DNA from 3 places in the Nocardioides sp. LS1 genome. Region 2 is predicted to be linked to each of the others. Evidence: predicted binding sites of a transcription regulator. Region 2 holds the regulator's gene; each other region holds the start of a gene.
What was found. The regulator LexA, encoded in region 2, represses DNA repair genes until DNA is damaged. The targets are predictions, from matches to a motif close to TCGAACANNTGTTCGA.
Positions count from the first base shown of each region.

Region 1 (4,910 bases), on a different contig from region 2:
GCCTCCCAGGCCGAGATCTGCGTCTACTACGCGCGGATGCTCGAGCGGTTCGAGGAGTCGGGCAAGGTCGAGTTCTTCCCCAACACCGAGCACCTCGGCGACCGCACGTTCACCTCCCGCATCTCCGGGGAGCACTTCGAGGTGCCCGAGACCTGCCGGGTCGTCGACGCCCGCTATCTGGCGCCCAGCATCCCGGCGGAGAAGCCGCCGCCCTTCGGCGTCGCCGCCGACGCCCGCGTGCTGCCCGTCAACGGCCTCGCCCGCCTCGACGACGCCCCCAGCCAGTACGTCGTCGTCGGCTCCGGCAAGACCGCGACCGACGCCTGCATCTGGCTGCTCGCGCACGGCGTCGACCCCGACGCGATCTGCTGGGTGCGGTCCCGCGAGCCGTGGATGATGAACCGGGCCGTGGTCCAGCCTGATCCCGCGATCTTCACCGCCATGGCCGCCGACACGATGCAGGCCGCCACCGAGGCCGCGTCGCTCGAGGACCTGTTCCTCCGGCTCGAGGAGCTCGGGATCATGCTGCGCATCGACCGCACGGTGCTGCCGACGATGGCCAAGGCGCCCACGCTCGCCACGTGGGAGCTCGACCAGCTCCGGACGATCGAGAACGTCGTACGCCACGGGCACCTCGACGCCGTCGAGCGCGGCAAGCTCACGTTCGCCGACACCTCGGTCGGCGTCGCGCACGACGCCCTGGTCGTGCACTGCGCGGCGGACGGCCTGAAGTACCCCCCGCTCGTCCCGGTGTGGCGTCCGCAGGGCATCACGCTGCAGGCGATCCGGGCCGGCTTCCCGTGCTTCGGCGCGGCCCTCATCGGCTACGTCGAGGCGACCCGCCACGACGACGACGAGAAGAACCGCCTGTGCCCGCCCACGGGCTACGGCAACTCGATGGCCGACTGGGCGCGGATGAACCTGCGGGGCACCCAGGCGGTGATGTCCTTCTCCTCCGAGCCCGACATCAAGGCGTGGGCCGACCGGGTGCCGCTCAACCCGGCGCGGACCCCGCCCGACCACCCGGGATCGCCGGCGCTGGATGACGCCCGGGCGCGTCTGACAGCGCACGTGCGTCCCGCCCTGGCGCGACTGGCCGAGCTGTCCGCGTAGTCAGGAGGTCACCTCGAAGGTGCAGGCGGCCACCTGGTCCTCGTCGACGTGGGGTGCGCGCCTGACCGGGACCGTGACGACGAGGGCCTGGTGCACGGTCCCCTCGACGTGCGCACTGCCGCTGCCCGAGCCGACCGGTCGGGACGTGTTCTCGTCGGCGTACGCCGTGACGGTGACGGTCACCGTCTGACTCCCGGACGCCGTGCCGTCGATCGTGAGCTGGCACCGGACGATTTCCTGCTGGTCGTCGTACGCGCACGTCGGGTGCCCCTCGCTGCCGCCCCAGGTGACCGTGAGGCCGGTGGGTCCGGCGTCGTCGGCGCCGTTGCGGTGCAGGGCGATCCCGGCCACGACGGCCGCGACCAGCACGACGCCGACGGTGATGGCGACGCGACGGGTCATGCCCCTGAATGTAGGGGTGACCCTGCGCCTAGTTGTGGATAGTGAGGTGACGCGTCGCCACCTTGTTCCCGCCCACGAACCAGTTGATGGTGTGCACGCCGATCTTGTTGGACGTGATCGTGTTGATCGCCACCTTGCCCTTCGGGGCATCCTGATGGCTCGCGCAGAGCTTCTTGCCCTGGGGGAAGATGACGCAGACCTTGTAGGTCACGTGGGCGTCCACGCTCTTGAAGAAGAGACCCTTGACGCCCTCCTTGGGACAGCTGCTCGAGTGCTTGGACCCGGGGTGCTCGTCGCACGCGGTCCACGTGCGGTAGGTGTTGGCCTTGGCCAGATCGGCGGGCCGCGCGCCGGCCGACGTGGCGCCCGGGAGCGTGGCGAGCACGGCCAGGGCGACAACCAGTGCGAACCGCCTCATCGACGACACCTCCTCGCTGTCGGATGACCTGCTCAGGCTATGCCCGTCGCCGCCGTCGCTGATCCACCAGATTGGTGACCGTTGCGACCGTTGGCGGATTCAAACGGCTGTTGCAACGAGCCCGTCGTTGAGGGCTTGGCCGGGAGTCTGCCAGTTCAGGGTCTGTCGGGGCCGGGTGTTGAGGCGTAGGGCGACGTCGTCGCAGTCGGTCTGGGTCAGGCCACGCAGGTCGGCGCCCTTGGGCCAGTACTGACGTAGCAGTCCGTTGGTGTTCTCGTTGGTGCCGCGTTGCCAGGGTGACTGGGGGTCGCAGAAGTAGATCTGCAGGCCGGTGTCGATCTTGAACTGGGCGTGCTGGGCCATCTCGCTGCCGCGGTCCCAGGTGATCGACTTGCGCAGCTCCAGGGGCAGGGTGGCGATCATCTCGGCCAGGCTCAGGCGGGCGAGTTCGGCGGTGTGCCGGCCCGGCAGCGGGGCGAGCAGCACGTAGCGGCTGGAGCGTTCGACCAGGGTGATAACCGCGCCCTTGCCGGTGCCACCGAGGAGCAGGTCTCCCTCCCAGTGGCCGGGGACGGCCCGGTCTGCGACCTCGGCTGGTCGGGCCCGGATGGTGATGTCATCGGTGATGCCCAGGGTGACGCGTTTCGCGCCGCCGGTCTGGGTCTTGCGGCGGGTCCGGCGGCTGCGCAGGTGGGCGGTGAGCTCGCGTTTGAGCTCGCCCTTGGTCTGGACGAACAGGGACTGGTAGATCGTCTCGTGGCTCACGCGCATGTCCGGGTCGTGGGGGAACATCACCGGCAGCATCGCCGCGATCTGCTCCGGGGACCAGTCCGCACGCAACAACTCCCACACCTGCTCGCGCAGCGGCGCGTGGTCCAGCCGCCGCGCCTTGGGCCTTCGGGCCTTGATCGTGGCGAAGCGGTGGGCCCGCTCGGCGTCGTAGGGACGTTGGTAACCCTGGCCGCCCGAGCGGGCGGTGCGTCCCTTGGGCGAACGTGTCCCCGGAGCAGAGAAGCTCCGCGCCAGCTCCCTGCTCACCGTGGACGGCGACTTCCCGATGATCGAGGCGATCTGTCCCTGCGAAAGACCGATCCGGTAACCCCGTTCAATCGTCCGACGCTGCTCCACCGTCAACCGTGCTCCAGGCATGCGCTGCAACCTCTACTCAATCGGAAGGGCTTGCAACAACCGATTGAGTTCACGGTTCGGGACGTCGGTGACAGGGGACCTTGCATTCGAACGTCTGTTCGTTTAAAATGCAGCATGGCCCTGGACTCGGCACCCGACCTCGACGCAGGCGACACGCTCGCCCTGCTCGGGGACGCGGCCGCGCGGCGCCGTCGGGCCGAGGTCGAGGACCTGCTGCTGGTGCTGCACTGGTGCGACCTGCATGCCTCCGACCCCCGCGACGACCCGCGACCGGACCCCTCGGTCCCGCTGCCGCCGGGCTCGGACCGTTTGGTGGATCTCGGTGGTGAGGGCACCCCGCGGGTCCGGGAGCTGTCCCTGTGCGAGCTCGGCATCGCCCGCGGCGTCCACACCCTCTCCGCCCGGGCGGCCGCGGCCGACGCCCTGGACCTGCGGCACCGACTGCCCCAGACCTGGACGGCCACCCGCACCGGCCGCGCCGAGCCCTGGCTGGCCCGCAAGGTCGCGGCCATGACCCGCGACCTGCCCCTGGCCCTCGTCGACGTGGTCGACCAGGCCGTGGCACGGGCCATCGGGTCCCAGTCCCCCGCGAGGGTGATCGCCCTGGTCGAGGCCAAGATCATCGAGGCCGACCCCGACGCCCACGCCATCCGCCTCGAGGAAGCCCGCCACCGCCGCTTCGTGTCCCTGTCGCGGACCGACGCGGTCGGCCTGCGGCACGTCATCGCCCGCGTCAACGCCGGCGACGCCGCCTACGTCGACGCCGTCGTCACCCGGGTCGCCGACATCCTCGCCACCCGCCCCGAGCACGCCGACGCACCCCGCGACCTGCTCCGCTCGCTGGCCTTCGGCTGGCTCGCCCGGCCCGCCGAGCTCCTCCAACTGCTCCTCGAACACACCGACCCCGACCCAGAGGACGATGAGAACGAGACCCAGCCGGTCCCGCGGGCCCACGCGTTCCCCGCCGACCTCCTCGACGCCCTGAAGTCCGCCAAGCCCGAGACCTTCCGGCCACAGGCGATCCTCTACGTCCACCTCCACGAAGCTGCCCTCACCGGCACTGCCAACGGTGTTGCGCGAGTCGAAGGCATCGGCCCGGTCGCCCTCAGCCAGCTGACCGAGCTCCTGGCCCACACCAACCTGGTGATCAAGCCGGTCATCGACCTCAAGCAGCTCATCTCGAGCTGCGCCTACGAGCACCCCGAGGCGATCAAGGAACGCATCCACCTCCGACAGCCCGTCGACTGCTTCCCCCACGCCACGCGCGTCTCGAGGAAGGTCGATCTCGACCATCCGGTGCCCTACCGGCCGACCGGACCACCGGGACAGACCAGCAGCCACACCGGCCGACCACTCTCCCGGACCGCACACCGAGCCAAGACCCACCTCGGCTACCGCGTCGCCATCACCCCCACCGGCGAGACCATCTGGCGCACCCCCCACGGACTGCACCGCCTCGTCGACGCCGCCGGCACCCACGACATCACCGAGTCCGACGCCCACGCTTGGCTCAGCCCCGATTCCCTCGACCGCGCCCTGGTCCGTCTCCAGCACCAGTTCGACACCGGACAACTCCCCCGGAGTACGGATCGCGTCACGAACAGATGAAGGGCGGTCTCGACCGCGACGTCCGGTGGAAGATCACCTCCCCGGCCGAGGAGCTGAAGGTCGCCATGGTGTGGGACTGGAACGTCAGCCGGCCCGCCTGAAAAGGGTTCCCCCATCCCTGCGGCGGGTTGCCGTTGCCATCGTTCAGCTCCCGCTCGGCATGCCAGTAGGTGCCGCGGATCCTCGCCCAGGCGATGCCGCAGTGCGTGTAGAGGTCATA
Region 1 covers NZ_BIFF01000002.1:353,068-357,977, forward strand. Annotated here, with positions in the region: gene EJF31_RS06495 (NAD(P)-binding protein) at 1-1,113, shown strand, start outside; gene EJF31_RS06500 (hypothetical protein) at 1,114-1,515, opposite strand; gene EJF31_RS06505 (hypothetical protein) at 1,544-1,933, opposite strand; gene EJF31_RS06510 (IS30 family transposase) at 2,033-3,082, opposite strand; gene EJF31_RS06515 (DUF222 domain-containing protein) at 3,197-4,690, shown strand; gene EJF31_RS06520 (hypothetical protein) at 4,677-4,910, opposite strand, start outside.
Region 1: a site for LexA is predicted at 3,169-3,184, ahead of EJF31_RS06515 (DUF222 domain-containing protein). Genes of this name have one in related genera too.

Region 2 (4,910 bases):
GTGCGGCCGACCCGGCTCGTGGCGTCGCCGAGGTGGAAGCGGTAGTGGTAGGCCGTGGCGGGCCGCAGGCCGCGCACGTCGACCTTGACGGTGTGGTCGCGGCTCGGGCCGGTCTCGAAGCGGCCACGGCGTACGACGTCGCGGAAGCCTGCGTCGCGCGCCACCTCCCAGCGGACCGTGACCTTCGGGCCCGCGCCGGAGCCGGGGGTGCTCGCCGCGGTCGGCGTCACCCGGGTCCACAGCACGACCCCGTCGGGCAGCGGGTCGCCCGAGGCGACGCCGTGCGCGAACACCGTGCCGTCGCCCGCGGCCCGTGACGCGGCTACTGCCGGGGCGGCCGTCGCCAGCGGCGAGGAGACCGCGGCCACGCCGACGGCCCCGACGGTGCCGGTGGCCAGGACCGTACGTCGACCGACGGGGCGGGAGGTCAGGGGCTGGGCAGAAGCAATGTCACGGGGAGAGCTCACGAGAGGCCCAACGAGCCAGCGCCGGGCGTGTTCCGGATCGACGGTGTGAGCACCGTCCGTTCACCCGCAGGTCACCCCGGGGTGGCGCGTGTCAGTCGCGACGGCCGCGGGCGGCCGGGGTGGGCAACGGAGCCGCGGCGGCCGGCATCGGCCGGGCGGCGGGCGCGGAGAGGAGGACGGGGATCCGCGGCGCCCACTCGGCAGCGGCCCAGCCGGCGGCGATGACGAGGTAGCCCACCAGCACGTCGATGACCCAGTGGTTGCCGGTGCCGATGATGACGACGCCGGTGCCGACGGCGTAGGTCCAGCCGAGGGCGCGGACCCACCGGTGGCGGGCGTGGCGCTGCAGCGAGATGGCGACCCACAGGGCCCAGCCGGCGTGCAGCGACGGGAAGGCGGCCAGCTCGTTGGTCAGCCCGCCGAGCCCGCGCGGCGCGGAGGCGTCGGAGGCCCACCAGCCGTCGGAGGCGTGCAGGGAGAGGACGTCGACGTAGCCCGTGATGAAGCGCGGCGGTGCCGTCGGCATCACCAGGTAGGCCGCGAGCCCGAGGAGGGTGCCGATCACCAGCGCCCGGCGGGCCGGGGCATAGACACGGGTGCCGAGCCGGTAGAGCCAGAGCAGCACCGCGGCGGTGACGACGTAGTGGAGGGATGCGTACCAGTAGGAGCCGAGCAGTCCGATCACCTGGTGGTTGGTGAACAGCTCGTTGAGCGGCACCTCCCAGTGGATGCCGAGCACGGTCTCGAAGCGGAGCAGCTCGTGGGCTCGGTGCATGGCCGGCCCCATCGCGGTGTCGGCGACGAGCCGGGACAGGCTGTAGCCCACCCAGAGGGCCAGGATGAGGACGATCTCGAGCACGCCCCGCACGATCTGCGGGTGGCGTCGGCGCAGGGCAGTCACAGACATACCCCCACCCTCAGTCGTTCCCACATGTAACAAAATACGGAATCACCCCGAAATGTTCCCGGGATTTATCTCGGGGGTTCGTGAGGATTTCCGGTCCGAAGGCTACCGGACCCCGATCATGCCTCCGATCAGACCCGACGCAGGATCGCGGTGACCTTGCCGAGGATCGTCGCGTGGGTGCCGTCGATGGGCTCGTAGGCGTCGTTGTGGGGCAGCAGCCAGACCTTGCCGTCCTTGCGCTGGAAGGTCTTGACGGTGGCCTCGCCGTCGATCATCGCGGCCACGATCTCGCCGTTGCTGGCGGTCGGCTGCTGGCGGATCACGACGTAGTCGCCGCTGCAGATGGCCGCGTCGATCATCGAGTCACCGACGACCTCGAGCATGAAGAGGGTGCCGTCGCCGACCAGCTCCTGGGGCAGCGGGAAGAGCGCCTCGACCCGCTCCTCGGCCAGGATCGGACCGCCGGCGGCGATCCGGCCGACCATCGGCACGTAGGAGGCTGCGGGCATGGCGTCGCCAACGCCGGTCTCGTCGTACGTCGACTCGTCGGCCGAGGAGATCGAGCGCCGTGCCTTCATCACCTCGGGCAGGAACACCTCGAGCGCGCGCGGCCGGTTGGGGTCGCGCTTGAGGAAGCCCTTCTCCTCGAGCACCTTGAGCTGGTGGGCCACGCTGGAGGAGCTGGTGAGCCCGACCGCCTCGCCGATCTCGCGCATGCTGGGCGGGTAGCCGCGCTTCTCGATGGCTTCCTTGATGTGGGCCAGGACCCGCTGCTGCCGCGGGGTCAGGCCGTGGGCGTCCGGGGGACCGTCGGGCAGCTCGGCGACTCGACCCCGGGCAGGCTTGGTGGGGGAGTCGTCGCCCGTCTTCTTCGTGGCCATGGCGGTGCCTTCCGGTGTACGGCGGTGCGCCCGGGGGACGCACCCCGGGCCGGTGTTCCCACCGTAGCCATGTCGGCCCGCCTGTTCAAACATCTGTTCGAACAGCGTGTCGCGCCGGAGAGGGGCGCCACGACGCGGTCAGAGCTGGGGCACCCACACGAACATCGGCATCCGGCAGACCTCCTCGAAGCCCAGCCGCTCGTAGACCGGCCGGCCCATCTCGGTGGCGTGCAGGATCGCCTCGGTGCAGCCCCGGTCACGTGCCATCTCGAGCAGCGTCGCGGTGACGGCGTACCCGATCCCGCGGCCGCGCGCGGCCTCGAGCGTGGTGATGTTGTAGAGGCCGGCGGTGCGGCCGGTGAGCCAGGCGGTGCCGCAGGCGACGGGCTGGCCGTCGACCGTGGCGAGCACGGTGAGGAGATGTGCCGCGTCGAAGGGCGCCATCATCTCCACGATCGGGCCGGCCAGCTCGGCCGGGAAGCCGAAGCCCTCGGTCATCACCCGCGCGGTGGCCGCGTGGCACTCCGGGCCCACGACGTGGATCCGGACGCCGGGTCCGGGCGGCGCCATCGGCACCGGCCCGTCGAGGACGCGGTGCATGCCGGGCGTCTCGTCGCGCAGCATGCCGGCGGCGACGAGCACGTCGGCGATCTCGGCCGTCATCGTGGAGGGGGAGCCCCACCACAGGAAGGGGAGTCCGCGGCCGACGTACGCCGCCAGCACCTCGCGGGTGCGGCGCAGCTCCTCGCCGGGTGCGAAGCGCGCGCCGGCGATGCCGTTGAAGACGGGGTGCGGCACGGTGGTGTGCCAGGTGTGGAGGTCGGCGGCACCCTCGGTCCCGAAGGAAGGGTTGGAGGCCGTCACCCGCAGGAACTCCATGAGGTTGTCCTCGACCGGAGCCACCCGCGGATCAGCAAGCACGGGGGTCACCGGGGCACCGTACGCCGGGTGGGACATCGGGATCGGCGAATTCGCGGATCTGGTTGACTCCCGGCATGCCTGCCGCCCAGCCTTCCTCGCCCATGTCTGCACCGCCTGTCCACACCAGCTGTGTCGTCACCGGCGGAGCCCGCGGGATCGGCCGCGGCATCGCGGAGCGGATGGTCGCCCGCGGCCACCGGGTCGTGGTCACCGACGTCGACGGCGAGGGCGCGGCCCGCACGGCCGCCGAGATCGGCGCCGCGGCCGGCATCGCCCACGACGTGCGCGACCCCGCCGGGCATGCGGCCGCGGTCGCGGAGGCGGCCCGCCACGGCGTCCTGACCGCGTGGTTCAACAACGCCGGCGTCGGCGACGACGGCACGCTGTCGGAGCTCTCCGACGACGCCGTACGACGCTTGGTCGACGTCAACCTGATGGGCGTCGTATGGGGGATGCGCGCCGCGCTCGAGGCGTTCGGCGAGGCCGGCGGCGACGTTGTCAACACCGCCTCGCTCGCGGGACTCGGGCCGGTCCCGGGCTACAGCCTGTACGCCGCCACGAAGGCCGCGATCGTCTCGCTGACCATGTCGGGCGACGCCGAGACGCCCAAGAACGTGCGGGTCCACGCGATCTGCCCCGACGGGGTCAAGACCGCGATGCTCGACGCGCAGACGCCCGGGGGGCTGGGCAACCTCCTGGTCCACTCCGGTGGCCGGATCCTCACCGTCGACGAGGTCGCCGACGAGGCCGTCGCGCTGGTCGGCAGCCACCGAGTGATCCGGGCGGTGCCCGGCTGGCGCGGGGGCGTCGTACGGGCCTCGGCGCTGGCGCCGTCGGTCAGTGCGCGCGGGATCAGCCTGTTCGCCGCCCAGGGCCGGCGGGCCCTGAAGAAGTCCGCCGGCGCCTGAGCGGGTCGGTTCAGCGGCGCGTGGCCGGTCCCTGGTGCCGGGCGCCCGGGGGTGCGTGCCGCGCGCTGGTCGCCGCGTCGGCCCGGTCGACGCGGCTGAACGCGACGGTGGAGGCCGCGTCGCCGGAGACCGTGTAGAGCGACATGCCGGCCCCGATGCAGTCCAGCGTGATCGGCCCGGCGGTCGTGTCGACGAGCATCGTGTTGCTGGCGGTCCAGAAGCCGCTGCTCTGCACGGCGTAGGTCAGCCCCAGGGCGGTCATCGTCGCGTCGCGGCTGAAGCAGATGGGCTGCCCGCTCGCGTTGAGGACGAGGCTGTAGCTCATGAGGTAGCGGCCCGCCGGCAGGCCCGGGAACGCGACGCTGGCGGAGCTCGACGAGCTGGTCGAGGGGACGGTGTAGTTCCAGACCCGCGACTGCAGGTTGGAGGCGTTGAAGCCGTCGACCTGGTCGGCGTTGAGGCGGGCGACCCGCTTCTTCGACGACACGGCCAGCGAGGGCGCGTTGGCCTTGCTCTTGAGGACGAGCGCCGGTCCGTTGCCGGTGTTCTTCAGGGTGGTCGGGCTGGTGGCCGAGTTGCTGCTACCGAGCAGGAGCGGGTGGCCGTTGGCGGCGTACGCCGCGACGTTGGCTCCGCCGATCAGGACGAGGGCCGCGAGCAGCACGGGGAGCGTGCGGCCGCGGGCTGGGCTGGCTGAGGTGCGTGAAGACGACATGCGGGGGTCCTTGTCGTTGAGGGGGCTGGCGGTCGTTCCCTCTCTACTCGCGGCCTCGGGGCTCGGGCATGCCCCGTCCGAGCCATCCGGGGGTGGTGGTGGGAGGCGCGT
Region 2 covers NZ_BIFF01000005.1:634,642-639,551, reverse strand. Annotated here, with positions in the region: gene EJF31_RS17285 (alkaline phosphatase) at 1-467, opposite strand, end outside; gene EJF31_RS17280 (phosphatase PAP2 family protein) at 559-1,374, opposite strand; gene lexA (transcriptional repressor LexA) at 1,503-2,255, opposite strand; gene EJF31_RS17270 (GNAT family N-acetyltransferase) at 2,394-3,185, opposite strand; gene EJF31_RS17265 (SDR family oxidoreductase) at 3,278-4,084, shown strand; gene EJF31_RS17260 (hypothetical protein) at 4,095-4,799, opposite strand.

Region 3 (4,910 bases), on a different contig from region 2:
TCGGACACGGAGGTCGTGGACGCCGGAGGCGTGAGCGTCCTCGTGCTCAACGAGGTGGGCACTGGTGGCAGCGCAGGTGTGGGCATCTTCGGAGAGCTGCGCCTGGTCGGGGAGCGCTGTGTGGGCTTCGTGATGGGGCTGGAGACGGCCCTCCTCGTCTTCCCACCCCACACCTCGGTCAGCGGCTCCGGCCCCGACGTCGTCATCCACGTCCAGGGCACGGACCTGCGGCTCGGTGAACACTTCACCGGCGGCGCGCGCTCGGGCGCCCCCGAACCGTTGTCGCACTTCGGCGCCCTGCGCGACCAGATCCCCTCGTCCTGTCGCGGGTTGCCGGCGGTCGCCTTCCAACCCGATCCTCGATGAATCGAGCCTGCCGTTCGCACGGCTCTCGATGCCATGCTGGGGCGATGGACCGGGAACGGAAGCCCCTGCTCCGAGGCCGAGGTGCGCTCCGGGCCGAAGAGTTCTGCCTCCACACCGGGCTCGACCAGGCCATGGTCGATGAACTGATGCGCACCGGCCACCTTCCCGGCGCACTTGTCGACGCACGGGGCTCGACCCGCGTCGTCGCGATCTTCGACGACCTGCTCCCCTCGCGAGACGCACTTGTCGCCCTCGGGCTACCCGTGCTGGACGGCTACGACCCCGAGTCGCTCCGCTCTGTCGAAGGCGAGGACGATCCCGACGACGAGTGACTTCGTCGCGTCTGAGGGGTGCGGGCCAACAACTTCAGGGCGCCAGGCAGTCGAACCGGGTGCTTGCTCTGGCGCCCGCCGTGACCTCGACGTGCTGGGGTGCGTCCGGGCAGTAGCCGATGTCCACGTCGTACTCACCCGGTGGAATGGACAGGACGGCCTCGCCCTCGGAGTTGGTCGAGGCAGACCAGGAGCGTTGCGAAGTGCTGATGGCAGTGACCGAGATCCCAGGGATCGGCGAGTGGTCGAGGCTCGGCCCGGGTGGGCCGGTGCGCGACAACGTCACCGTTACCGTGATCGAGCCAAGCTCGCGCTCGTCACCGCCGGCTGAGCCACACGCGGACAACATGAAGGCGGCCGACAGCGCGGCACCCAGTCGTCGCATGGTGGGCATGAACGCAGTATGGCTTCGGCCTATGTCCGCCGGGTGAAGGCGACCTTTCCACCGGTCTGTGTGGTCATTCTGAACTTGGGATCGTGTGCCCGGGCGTGGTGGTGGGGACAGAGGAGCATCCCGTCGGTGTTGGTCTCGCCGCCCTGGCTCCAGGGGATCGGGTGGTGTCCGTGACACAGGCCCGGGGGCCAGTCACATCCTTCGGCGTTGCAGCCGCCCTGCTCGATGGCCATCGCGATCCGCTGGGACTCGGTATGGAACCGGCGTTTCCGGCCGAGGTCGAGGACCTGGGACTTCCCACCGAGCACGGCGGGGATGATCCCGGCTTCGCAGGCGAGGCGGCGGGCCTGGCCGGCGGTGATCCGCTCACCGGTGTCCAGGGATGCGGCCTTCAGGCCGCCCATCAGGGTCGAGATGTCCATCGTGACCACCACGGTCGCGGACACGCCGCCAGCCTTGGGGAGCTTCTTGACCGGGTAGCGCTCGATCAGCTCGACGAACGCCTGCCCCATCCGCTCCGCCGACGGCCGACGTTCACCCAGCCCGCCGTCGACCGCGGCGCGGTGCTTCGGCGCCGCGAACGCCAGCAGCGCCTTCTTCAACATCGCGGCCTGCGCGACCGGCAGCGTGAACCGGCCGTGGACCTTGCCGTGCCCGTCGTCGGTCATCGTCAGCTTCGTCGACCGGGCAGCGTCGCGCTCCTCGTCCTCGAGCTGCTTCGCCTCGTGGGCCTCAGCGGCCTCGGGGTCGAGGAAGTCCAGGATCCGCCGGCCCAGCACCTTGAGTGCTTTGGCGTCGTGGTCGGCGGCGAACTTGATCAGCATCGCTTCGGCCTCGTCGCGATGCTCGGCCGGGAGGACCTCGACCGCATCCACGATCACCCTGGCTTGCTCCACCAGCACATCGCCTGCGGCGACCGCCGCACGCAACGCCGGACGCGCAGCGAGCGCGACCGCGAGCCGCATCTTCCCGTGCGCCGCGCTCCGGGTCTGGTGCGTGGCATACGCCCAGAAGTTGGTCGTCGAGGTCGCCCCCACGGACTCCCCGACGCCGACGGTCTGGGCGTGCTCGGCGACCCGCATCTCCAGCTCCGCCAGCTGCGCGGACAGTCGGGTCACGGCCCTGAGGGTCGCAGCGGACTCGTCTGGCGACATCGACCAGAGCGCCACATCCGAGAGGTCAGAAAGCTGCGACTGCATGGCCTCGACAGCGCGCGACACCTGGTGTCGAGGCGGCTGGGTGACCATCGCTGTCATGGGTCAATTCCAGCAGGGACCACCGACAAAACCGCAGGCCAGAGCCCCTATTTCGACAAGAGAAAGGTAAAGAATCGAAAGAATTTTGAAACCTCGATCGAGCGGTCGAGCGAGGTGACCGAAAGCCGGGAAGCAGGGCCCGGAGGCACCTCGTGCGAACCCTGCGGTGACCACCCAAATTCTAGAAATACGCGCCGAAGGCGCGAAATCCCGCAGCAAGACGTCGGCGCGCAGGCACGCACAGATCTAGTCACGAGCGGCCATTGTCGGCACCACAGCCCGCTGCCACGCTGATCCTGTGGTCAGGCGCTGCATCGCCGTCGTGCTGGCTGCCGTCCTGGCCGCCGGGATGCTCGCGGCCTGCAGCACCTCCACCCAGACCGGCCACGACCCCCGACCAGCGCCGGTCGACGTGACCGGCCCCGACGCGGACCTCGCCGACCCTGGGAAGGCGGCGGGACACGTGTGTCGGTTGGTGGCGGCCCAGGACCTGGCAGATCCCGACTACTGGTTCGACGACTCCCCCGTCGTGTCCTGCTCGAAGCCCCACAACGTGGAGACGGTCGGCGTCCTCGACGTCTCGCACCCGACCGTGCGCGAGGCCAAGCGCTCACGCCCCGTCTGCTGGGAGCTCGCGTTGCGCTACGTCGGCATCGACGAGACGCACTGGATCCCCTGGCAGCCGCTGGTGTTCCTGCCGAGCCGTGCGCAGGTGGCCGCGGGTGGCACCTCCACCGTGCGGTGTGACATCGCCTTCCCGCTGAGTGACCGCCCCCTGCGCGTTCGCCGTACGACGTGGACGGCGCGGGACGCGGCGCACCGCCATGCCGAGGCGCTGTGGGCCTGCACCGACACCGACCCTCGCACGGGCACGCTCTCGTACCTCCCGTGCACGCGGCCGCACCGGTTCGAGGCGACGGGACGGCTGGCGCTGCTCTTCCAGCTCCCCCGCTACCCGTCACCTGCCCGGCTCGAGCGCGAGGCGAGCCAGTGCCTCCATGGCCTCCCCGCGCGTCAGCGCCGCCGCGGGATCGAGGCCGTCGCCGCCTGGGACAGCCCGAAGGGCTTCACCGGCGGCATCCTCGCCGGGGTCTGCTTCGTGCACCGGCGCGACGGCCGGCCGATGCCCCCGCGGGAGACGGGTCAGCGGTCGTCCCAGACGTCTGCGAAGAAGCGCGTGTAGGAGTCGTACGCCGACCGCGAGGGGATCTCGAGCACGATCTCGTCGAGCCCCCGCGACGGCGACCACATGTTCTCCGAGCCGGTCCACACCCGGGTCTGCACCTGACCGCCCTGGTGGAAGCGGGCGGTCATGAACTTCAGGTGCGAGTAGCGGTGCGGCCCGAACCAGGCGGTCCGCAGCGGCACACCCGCCCGCCGGAGGACACCATGTACGGCAGCCGAGAACGGGCGGCTCATCAGCACCCGCACGTCCGCCCCCTTGCGGGCCTTGGCCGCGAGCGCCCGCGCGACCCGGACCCCGCGGCGATCCTGCCAGTTGGAGTACGTCGCCCGGATGGTCGTGCCCTGTGCCGGCAGGTCCCGGATCCGCCGGATCACCGGGTCGGCCTGGTCGGGGCTGTTCCACGGCGAGAACGACACCGACCGTCCGGCACCGAGGCGGAAGTACCGGTAGGGCCGGGCCATCGGCCGGTCGCGGACCTGCTCGTGGAACACGTCCTTGAGCCGGCGGAACAGCTCGACATCGCCGACCGACTGGTAGGCGTCGTTGTACTGCTCCTGGTCGGCCACGCTCGTGGCGTTCGCCGACGTCACGATCGTGACCCAGTGGGCCCCACCGGTCTCGGTGAACGTCCAGGTCTTCTGGTGCAGGTTCGTCTCACGGCCCGCGAACGTGTCGCGGCCGCGAGCGGAGTCGGTGACGCACTCGGCGAAGGAGTCACCGGCGAGGTGGTGGCGCAGGTACTGCACCGCCGGGCCGTGGCAGTCGATGCCACCGACGACGAGCCGGACGATGACGCCCCGGCGAGAGGCACGCACGAGCTCATGCGCGAGGGGGCCGCTGGTGAACTCCCAGACGACGCCGCGCACGACGGCACCACGCGGCGTACGGCGCAGGTCGCGGGTGACGAGGTGCCGGACCCGCGCCTCGCCGGGCTTGCTGAAGACGGCCCGGGTGGTGGGGGCTGTGACGACTACGCGCCCGAGGCGGTGCGTGGGCTCCACGGCGGAAGCCGGGGTGGTGATGGCCAGTGACGAGATCAAGGCCGAGACGACACCGAGGGTGACGACGGCCGGGAGGGACGGGGGTCGGTGGCCTGGCGGCATGCCGGCTCCTGAACGACGAGGGATGGTCGCGCGGGGGACGCGACCCTGTCGTACGACGAAGCTAGGCAGTCCGGTTGGCCGGCGACCGGCCTGCGCAAGACCTGCGGGTTACGCGCCGTAGACGGGTTCGGGGTCCGGTCCCTCGGCGATCAGCCCACGCAGCGCGGCCCCCACGGATCCAGCCTCCCACCGCGCACCCGCGTCGGCGATCGGACCGTGCCGCCAGCCCGTCTCGAGGGTGATCCGGCTGCCGTCGATCTCGATGACCCGGCC
Region 3 covers NZ_BIFF01000002.1:285,455-290,364, forward strand. Annotated here, with positions in the region: gene EJF31_RS06115 (hypothetical protein) at 1-366, shown strand, start outside; gene EJF31_RS06120 (hypothetical protein) at 411-698, shown strand; gene EJF31_RS06125 (hypothetical protein) at 733-1,092, opposite strand; gene EJF31_RS06130 (HNH endonuclease signature motif containing protein) at 1,113-2,210, opposite strand; gene EJF31_RS06135 (hypothetical protein) at 2,647-3,531, shown strand; gene EJF31_RS06140 (hypothetical protein) at 3,492-4,637, opposite strand; gene EJF31_RS06145 (SDR family oxidoreductase) at 4,746-4,910, opposite strand, start outside.
Region 3: a site for LexA is predicted at 2,442-2,457, ahead of EJF31_RS06130 (HNH endonuclease signature motif containing protein). Genes of this name have one in related genera too.